Regions from separate parts of the Streptomyces sp. YGL11-2 genome, predicted to be linked through region 1. Evidence: riboswitches for the same ligand, from Rfam matches in the RefSeq annotation. Region 1 holds a riboswitch; the other holds the start of a gene.
The links. A riboswitch is a leader RNA that binds a small molecule or an ion and turns the genes downstream of it on or off. The one in region 1 is predicted to bind cyclic di-AMP.

Region 1 (4,713 bases):
GACTGGTCTAGACAACAGTCACGACTTGAAGGGCAACACCATGGCTGAGCGCCGCGTCAATGTCGGTTGGGCCGAGGGCCTGCACGCCCGCCCCGCGTCGATCTTCGTCCGTGCGGCCACCGCGTCCGGTGTCCCCATGACGATCGCCAAGGCCGATGGCAACCCCGTCAACGCGGCCTCCATGCTCGCCGTGCTCGGCCTGGGCGCCCAGGGCGGCGAGGAGATCGTGCTCGCCTCTGACGCCGAGGGCGCCGAGGCTGCACTCGACCGCCTGGCCAAGCTGGTCACGGAGGGCCTGGAAGAGCTCCCCGAGACCGTCTGAGACCACTCGAAGCCCTCCGCGGCCCCGCTCGCACCCGCCGGGCCCGCCGGGACTTCCGCCGATGCGGCCCCGCCGCGACGACCGGACACGGTCGCCGCGACGGGGCCGTCTCGCTGTCCGCGGTCCGGTACTCGGCACACAGGGCCGGCATGGCGGGACCTCTGGCCGATCACGGGACCGCCGGCGAATACGGGAAGCGGATATCCGGACCGAACGACGCGGAAATTAAGCTCACGGGAAATAACATCCCGCGAGAATCAACGACCACCTCGGGCGAAATCGACGGAATACCGGATGCGCCTACCCCATCCCCCCGACATGCCGCACGGAAATACAGAAACGCATTCCGGCCCGCACAGGAGTCATTGCGGCCCACTCAAGAGTCTTTCCGCACCTCTTTGTATACGGCCCGCGTGTTAATTCCGCGCACGCGCCGTGTTGACGGGCCGTTTCGAATCGCTCACGGCCGCCGCGGCGGGGCGCCGCAGCCGGTGCACCGGAAGGGAGCGCTCGATGTGAGCCGCCATCAGGGCACGGGCCCGATCGGCATCGCTCCGCGCCACCGCGTCCAGTACGGCACCGTGCTCGTCCCAGGCGTCGGCGACCCGGGCCGTCGGCTCCACGACGTACATCCACTCGATCTTGCGCCGCAGCTGGGTGAGCAGCGCCGTCAGGCTGGGGCTGCCGGCCGCCTGGGCGAGCGTTTCGTGGAACCAGCCGTCCAGTTGGCGCAGATCCGCGGGGTGGCCGTGCCGGGCGCGCTCCCGGCCGAGCCGCACCAGGCCGCGGAGCACCTTGAGGTGGGCGGGGCTGCGGCGGACGGCCGCGCGGGCGGCGCCCATCGGCTCCAGGAGGGCACGGATGTCCAGGAGGTCGGCGGCTTCCTGCTCGGTCGGTTCGGCGACACAGGCGCCCGCGTGGTGGCGGGTGGTGACGAAGCCCTCGGACTGGAGGGTGCGCAGCGCTTCGCGCACCGGGACTCTGGAGACTCCGTAACGCGCGGCGAGAATGTCCTCGATCAGCCGGCTTCCCGGCGCGAGCACGCCGGAGACGATATCGTCGCGAATCGCTGTGCACACCGCATGCGCGGAAATGTGGCCTCGCATCGTCCGTGCCTCCGCCGTATTCCCCTCGAAAACGCCGCCGATCGGCGCCTTTCCCTCGACTCTATTCGACCAGGACGAGGTTTCCTGCGGATGCCGTGAATTTATCGATATTTTTTGGCCGATGCGGCGGAGGTCCAGTGGCCGGTGGACCGGCCGGACACCCGGCCCTGCGGAGACGGCGACGGCGGATACGACCGGATGCGGCGGATACGGCGGAGCCCCGGCCCGCGTGGGGGGCGGGCCGAGGCTCCTGGGGGACGCGCGATGCGGCGGGAGGTCAGACGCTCACGCCGTGCGAGCGGAGGTAGGCGACGGGGTCGATGTCCGAGCCGTACTCGGGGCCGGTGCGGGCCTCGAAGTGGAGGTGCGGACCGGTGGTGTTGCCGGTGTTGCCGGAGAGGGCGATCTGCTGGCCGGGGGTGACGGTCTGGCCGACGGAGACGCCGATGGACGACAGGTGACCGTATTGGGTGTACGTACCGTCGTTCATCTTGATCACGATGTTGTTGCCGTACGCACCGCCCCAGCCGGCCTCCACGACGGTGCCCGAGCCCACGGCGTGGACGGACGTCCCGTAGGCGGCGTGGAAGTCGATACCGGTGTGGCTGCCCGAGGACCACAGGCCGCTCGACGCCTTGTACGGGGTGGAGACGTAGGAGCCGTCCACAGGGGCGACGAAGGTGTTGAGGCGCTTGCGCTCGGCCTCGCGGGCGGCGCGCTCCTTGGCCGCCCGCTCCGCCTCGGCCTTCTTCTTGGCCTCCTCGGCGCGCCGCTTGGCCTCGGCCTCGGCCTTCGCCTTCGCGGCGGCGGCCTCGGCTGCCGCCTGCTGCGCGTCGGCCTGGGCCTCGATCCGGCCGGCGAGCTCGTCACCCACGACGACGGCCTGCTGGAGTCCGGTGTCGTGGTGCGCGGCCTCGCCGGTGGCGGCCAGCGCGGGCGACGCCATGGAAGCGACGACACCGGAGGCCGCGAAGGTGGCTATGCCGGCGATGTTGCGGGTCGTACGAGCGGTGCGGCTCGCACGGCGGTGCTTCCCGGTGGCACGGGTGAACGCCATGTACTGGCTGGTCCTTTCCTTCCCTCTCGCCTACCGGGTTAGCTGACGGGTTCGGAGCAGGAAGGTCTCCTACGGGCTCCTCCGGAGAGGGGCCCGATTCACCCCAAGGGACATGTGGGTCCCCGGCTCCCCTGGCTCGCGCCGTACGGGGACTCGGCGATGGCTGTCCGGTGCCACTGTTGTGGCGGTCTTGTGACGAACAGCCGGACCGACGCTAAACGGGACAACTTTCAATCGGCAAACAGAATCGGCTGTTTGTGCGGGACGCCACACCTCGGAAGGGCAACCAGCAGCGCGGGACGGGACATCAGCGGCACGGACCGGCAACGCGGGCCGGCGGTACGCACGGAACACGCGGCGTGCCCGTCCGACGGGAGCACGGTGACACGTGGAAACGGGCAGCGGGCTCGCTGCGGCCGGCGGCGGACATGCGACGGCTCCCGTGGCGGGTGACCACCACGGGAGCCGCTTTGTCGCCAAGTGACCAGCCGTCACATGACGGGCGTCATGCCGGCGGACGCTAGCCGCCGACGACCGTCACCTCGCCGATCCCCAGTGTCTTGACGGGCTCCACGATCTGCTCCGCGTCGCCCACCAGGACCGTCACCAGGCGGTCCACCGGGAACGCGCTGACGGCCGCCGCGGTCGCCTCGACCGTGCCGGTCTCCGCGAGGCGGACGTACAACTGCGCCTGGAAGTCGTCCGGGAGGTGCTGCTCCACCTGGTCGGCGAGCGTGCCGGCGACGGCCGCCGCGGTCTCGTACTTCAGCGGCGCGACGCCGACGAGGTTCTGCACCGCGACATCGCGTTCGGCGTCGGTCAGCCCCTCTGCCGCGAGGGTGCGCAGCACCGTCCACAGGTCCTCAAGGGCCGGTCCCGTGGAGGCGGTGTCCACCGAGCCGCTGATGGCCAGCAGCGAGGCACCCGTGGCGCCCTCGGGGGACGAGGGTGCGGAGGACCGCAGCACCTGCCCGAAGGCACGCACCCCGTAGGTGTAGCCCTTCTCCTCCCGCAGCACACGGTCCAGTCGGGAGGTGAGCGTGCCGCCCAGGCAGTACGTGCCGAGCACCTGCGCGGGCCACACCCGGTCGTGCCGGTCGGGTCCGGTCCGGCCGATGAGCAGCTGCGTCTGAACGGCGCCGGGGCGGTCCACGATCACCACCCGGCCGCTGTCGTCGGCGACGATCGGCGCGGGCTTCAGCGGCTCGGCGGTGGATCCGGTCCAGGCGCCCAGGGTGTCGGCGAGGACCGCGGCCAGGTCGACGCCGGTGAAGTCGCCGACGATGACGGCGGTGCTCGCGGCGGGCCGCACATGCGCGTCGTAGAAGGCTCGGACGGCCCCGGCGTCGATGCGCGCCACGGTCTCCTCGGTGCCCTGGCGGGGCCGGGACATCCGGGCGGTGGCCGGGAACAGCTCCTTGGACAGCGCCATCGCGGCGCGCCGCGCCGGGTTGGCGAGCTCGTGCGGGATCTCGTCGAGGCGGTTGCGGACCAGCCGCTCGATCTCGCTGTCCGGGAAGGCGGGGGCGCGCAGCGCGTCGGCGAGCAGGGCGAGCGCCCGCGGCAGCCGGGAGGCCGGGACCTCCAAGGAGACCCGTACGCCGGGGTGGTCGGCGTGCGCGTCCAGAGTGGCGCCGCAGCGCTCCAGCTCGGCGGCGAACTCCTCGGCGGTGTGCTTGTCGGTGCCCTCCGACAGGGCGCGCGCCATGATCGTGGCGACGCCGTCCAGGCCCTCGGGCTCGGCGTCCAGCGGGGCGACGAGGTTGATCTCGACGGCGACGACCTGCTGGCCGGGGCGGTGGCTGGTCAGGAGGGTGAGACCGTTGGGCAATTGGCTGCGCTCGGGGGCCGGGAACGCCCACGGCTTGGGCGCGCCCCCCTGGGGCTGCGGGTGGAAGTCCATGGTGCTCACGGGGGCGTCGTCGCGGGTGGTGGCGTCGTTCACTGCGCCGCCTCCTCTTCCTCGGTGTCGGCGGCGTCGGTCTGCTCGGTGGGCTCGTAGACGAGCACGGCGCGGTTGTCGGGGCGCAGCCGGGCCTTGGCGACCGCCTGCACTTCCAGCGGGGAGATCTCCAGGACGCGCTGCACAGCGGTCAGCGCGAGCTGCGGGTCGCCGAACAGGACGGCGAAGCGGCACAGTTCGTCCGCACGGCCGCTGACCGTCGCGAGGCGGTCCAGCCATTCGCGCTCCAGCTGGGCCTGGGCCCGCTCCATCTCTTCCGGGGTCG
Region 2 (4,713 bases), on a different contig from region 1:
GTTGGTGACGAAGAGGTCGTCGCCGACCAGCTGCACCTTGGCGCCGAGCCTGTCGGTGATGACCTTCCAGCCGGCCCAGTCGTCCTCGAACAGCGGGTCCTCGATGGAGACGAGCGGGTAGGCCGCCACCAGCTCCTCGTAGTACTCGGTCATCTCGGCGGCCGAGCGGTCCTTGCCCTCGAACTGGTACTTGCCGTCCTTGTAGAACTCGGAGGCGGCGACGTCCAGCGCCAGCGCGATGTCCTGGCCGGGGGCGTAGCCGGCCTGCTTGATGGCCTCCAGGATGAGGTCGAGTGCCTCGCGGTTGGAGCCGAGGTTGGGCGCGAAGCCGCCCTCGTCGCCGAGGCCGGTGGACAGGCCGCGCTCCTTGAGGACCTTCTTGAGGGTGTGGTAGACCTCCGCGCCCCAGCGCAGCGCCTCGGAGAAGGACTCCGCGCCGATCGGGGCGATCATGAACTCCTGGATGTCCACGTTGGAGTCGGCGTGCGAGCCGCCGTTCAGGATGTTCATCATCGGGACGGGCAGGATGTGCGCGTTCGGGCCGCCCAGGTAGCGGAACAGCGGCAGGTCGCTGGCCTCGGCGGCGGCGTGCGCGACGGCGAGGGAGACGCCGAGGATGGCGTTGGCACCGAGCGAGCCCTTGTTGTCGGTGGCGTCCAGGTCGAACATCGCCTGGTCGATCAGCCGCTGCTCGGTCGCGTCGTAGCCGACCAGCTCCGGGCCGATCTGCTCGATGACGGCGAGGACGGCCTTCTCCACACCCTTGCCCAGGTAGCGGTTCGGGTCGCCGTCGCGAAGCTCGATGGCCTCGAAGGCGCCGGTCGAGGCACCGGACGGCACGCCGGCACGGCCGGTGCTGCCGTCGTCGAGGCCGACCTCGACCTCGACCGTGGGATTACCTCGCGAGTCGAGAATTTCGCGGGCTACGACGACGTCGATGGACGGCACGTTGTCTCCTTCATGGGTGTCTGGAGTTCTGCAGCACGAGCCTAACGGCCCCGGGCGGATCCGCTCGCCCTCGGCCCGCTCCGTGGGACGGAAAAACCCAACAAGCAGGCCAAAGGCCCAGTTCACGGAATGTTTGGGTGCATTGTTCGCTGAGCGGGGAAAGCGGCGGAAGGCGCCCGTCGGGCGGGCTGCGCGATGTCACGGACGCGACGTCAGGGACGCGACGTCAGGGACGCGACGTCATGACGTCATGGAGAAGCCCCGCCGCGGCGCGCTCGGGGGAAGTACGCGCCGGGGCGGGGCAGGCTCGGACGGCCGGTCCGGATCGGGTCCGGCTCACGTTCGGCTCAGACGGCCGGGCCGGCCGAAGCGGCTCAGATGCTGAGCTTCTGGCCCGGGAAGATGAGGTTCGGGTTGCCGCCGACGACGGACTTGTTGGCCGCGTACAGCGCCTTCCAGTTGGTGCCGTGCGCCTTGGCGATCTTGGCGAGGGTGTCACCGGACTTCACGGTGTAGGTCTCGCCGGAGCGGTGCGAGTGCTGCGGGGCCGGCTGGGCCTTCTCGCGGACCGGGGCGGACTTCTTGGTGGTGCCCTCGGTCTTCTTGCGGGTCTCGGTGGTGCCCTGGCTCTTCTTGACGGCGGAGCCGGACGCGTCGACGTTGGCGGCCGGGCCACCGGCGGTCAGGTTGCCGGCGCCGGCGCAGGACCAGGCACCCGGGCCCTGGATGGCGAGCAGCTTCTCGGCGACGGCGATCTGCTGGTCCTTGGTGGCCAGGTCGGCGCGGGCCGCGTACTTGGTGCCACCGGCGGCGGCCCAGCTGGAGTTCGAGAACTGCAGGCCACCGTAGTAGCCGTTACCGGTGTTGATCGACCAGTTGCCGCCGGACTCGCACTGGGCGACCTTGTCCCAGGTGGCGACCGAGGCCGCGGAGGCGGAGGTGGCGCCCATCAGCGGGACGGCGACGGCGGCACCGGCGACACCGGCCAGGGTGGCGACGCGGACGGCCTTGGAGCTGCGACGGTGCTTGCCCTTGTTGATCAGCATGGTGCGTTCGTTTCCTCACCGACGCCTACGAGGTGAGCTGTCGGGTTCGGGCCATGTGAGTTGCCCGGCCGTGTGTGCTGCACACACGGCTTCACCCCAAGCCGGCTGACCCGCTTTCACGGGCGGGGCCGGCACCTACCTTGGGTCCCCCGCTCCTGCCTTCGGCGCTTGCGCGTCGGTTGCCTCCGACCGCCGGCAGGATTCGGCGTGCGATCGCAGAGCCCGCTTTGGCGAGCGGTCCCGACCGTAAGCAGTAACCCGCTTGGTGTTCAAACCCCATGTTCTGAACCAAGTTGACCGTTTTTGATCATCGCAGGTCACATTTCCGCAGGTCGGCACCGGTATGGCAACGGGGGGCGGGCCAGGACCCACCCCCCGCAACGAGAGCCTTGTCTCACTTTGGAGAAACCGGACGAACCGCCGGTAACTACCCTTCCCCGTGCCCGAGATCGAGCAGCTGACCTGGGCGAATCAGGTCCGCGTCGGCGCCGACGACGTCCTTGTTGTGCGCGTAGAGCGCGGGCCAGCCGCCGGGCAGGTCATGGCTCCCGGCGATCGCTGACAGGGTGTCACCGGGACGTACGAGGTACCGGTCGGCACCCGCCGGGGGCGTGCCGTGCGCGTCACCGCCGCGGGAGGCGTGGCCGCCCGGGGAGCCGGCGGGGTCGTCGCCCCGGTCCTCGTCCGGGCCCGCGCCGGTGCCGCGACCCTTGCCGCCGTCACCGCTGCCGTTCCTGCCGTCACCCTTGCCCTCGCCGTCGTCCGGGGCGCCGCGGTGCTTGCCCCGGCCGGGCGGCACGGACGGGGCCGGCCGGCCGTCGCCGGGCCCGGGAGAGGCCGTACCGGACGGCGACGGGGTCGCCGACGGGCCGGTGGGGTCGGTGGTGGGGTCCGTGGTGGGGTCGGCAGGGCGATCGCCCTTATCGCCCTTGTTCCCCTTGTCCCCCTTGTTGCCGTGGTCGCCCCGGTTGCCCTTGTCGCCATGGTTTCCGCGGTCGCCCTGGTTGCCCTGGCCACCCTGATCGCCCTGGTCGCCAGCGTCCGTGGAGCCCGGGGTGTCGGGTCCGGGCGCCGAACCGGACGGGCCGGCGGTGCCCGAGTCGTCGTCCGACCCGTCGGAGGGGTCGGCGGTGTGCGAGTGCGACGGGCGCGGGGAGGGCCTGGTCGTGCTGCCGGGGTCGACGTCCGGCGTCCGGCCGTCCTTGGTGAGGCCGGCGTTGGCCGCGCAGCCGGGGAAGGCGTCCGGGCCGCGGTCGTCGAGTATGGCCTCGGCCACGGCGATCTGCTGGGCGCGGCTGGCGAGGTCGGGGCGGGAGGCGTAGGCCGAGCCGCCGTAGCCGTCCCACATCTCCTGGGTGAGCTGCAGGCCGCCGTAGAAGCCGTTGCCCGCGTTCGCGCTCCACACCCCACCGCTCTCGCACTGGGCGACCTTGTCCCAGGTGGCGGTGTCGGCGGCGTGGGCGCCGCTGGCGGCGAACAGCGGCAGGGCGAGGCCCGCGCCGGTTACTCCTGCCGTGACAAAAATGGCCGGTGCTTGACGGGGTCGACGATGCCGGCCGTTCCCGGAACGCATGCGGTTGCCTTTCGCGCGGCGGTTGAGTTGTCGGATCGGCGCCACAGTGGCCCCGGCCGGTCCGCCGGGTCCTGCCGTCGGTCCGGCCGCCGGTCGAACATTCGACCGCGATCGTCCGTGGAAAGGTAGCCGGGGTCACGGGTAGTCACAAGTCGGTGTAGTGGAGATCACGCGTAGGTCACGCAGCTGACGTCATGTCAGGTTCGGCTGGGCTCGTCGACCTTCGCCGGTCAGCGGCCGTTCGGCGTGAACTCCACCGGCAGGGACCGCAGTCCGCGCATGATGAGCCCGCCGCGCCAGCGCAAATCATCCGGTTCCGCCGCAAGCCGGATGTCCGGGAGCCGGGTCAGCAGGGTGGCGAGTGCGGTCTGCCCTTCGAGGCGGGCCAGCGGCGCACCGAGGCAGTAGTGGATCCCGTGCCCGTATCCCAGGTGCGGGTTGTCACGCCGGGTGAGGTCGAGGACGTCCGGCTCGGTGAACCGCGCCGGGTCGCGGTCGGCGGCGGCCAGCACCACGAGCACCGGGTCCCCCTCGGCGATCCGCTGCCCGCCCAGCGTCAGGTCCCGGGTCGCGAACCGCCAGGTGGCCAGCTCCACGGGACCGTCGTAGCGCAGCAGCTCCTCGATGCCGGTGGCGAGCAGTTCGGTGTCGCCGGCCGCCATCGACTTCTGGAGCAGCTCGCGCTGGGCGGGGTGGCGCAGCAGCGCGTAGGTGCCGTTGCCGATGAGGTTGACGGTGGTCTCGAAACCGGCGAAGAGCAGGATGAAGGCCATCGCCGCGGCCTCGTTCTCGGTGAGGTGCTCGCCGTGGTCGGAGGCGCGGATCAGGCCGGAGATCAGGTCCTCGTCCGGGGCGGCCGTCGCACCCAGGCCGGCCCGCTTGCTGTGGATCAGCTCGGCCAGGTACGTGCGCATCTTCTTCACCGAGCGGGCGACGCCGCCGCGCGGCCCCCCGCCGGACCCGGCTTTGGTGTGTCGCAGCATCATGCCCGCCCAGTCGCGGAAGTCGTCCTGGTCCTCGGGCGGGACGCCGAGCAGGTCGCAGATCGCGTAGATCGGCAGCGGGAAGGCGAACTCGTGGATCAGGTCCGCGCTCCCCCGGGCCGCGAAGCCGTCGACCAGATGGTCCGTCAACTCCTGTATGCGC

Region 2: another riboswitch for cyclic di-AMP. It lies ahead of ACO1BR_RS23575 (transglycosylase family protein); the one in region 1 lies ahead of ACO1BR_RS29285 (M23 family metallopeptidase).

Annotation. Positions count from the first base shown of each region.
Region 1 covers NZ_JBNHIN010000031.1:81,881-86,593, reverse strand. Annotated here, with positions in the region: gene ACO1BR_RS29295 (HPr family phosphocarrier protein) at 41-322, shown strand; gene ACO1BR_RS29290 (GntR family transcriptional regulator) at 739-1,428, opposite strand; gene ACO1BR_RS29285 (M23 family metallopeptidase) at 1,706-2,485, opposite strand; cyclic di-AMP (ydaO/yuaA leader) riboswitch at 2,498-2,654, opposite strand; gene ACO1BR_RS29280 (M16 family metallopeptidase) at 3,006-4,388, opposite strand; gene ACO1BR_RS29275 (M16 family metallopeptidase) at 4,427-4,713, opposite strand, start outside.
Region 2 covers NZ_JBNHIN010000021.1:70,568-75,280, reverse strand. Annotated here, with positions in the region: gene eno (phosphopyruvate hydratase) at 1-948, opposite strand, end outside; gene ACO1BR_RS23575 (transglycosylase family protein) at 1,323-1,994, opposite strand; cyclic di-AMP (ydaO/yuaA leader) riboswitch at 2,002-2,171, opposite strand; gene ACO1BR_RS23570 (transglycosylase family protein) at 2,422-3,567, opposite strand; gene ACO1BR_RS23565 (cytochrome P450 family protein) at 3,798-4,713, opposite strand, start outside.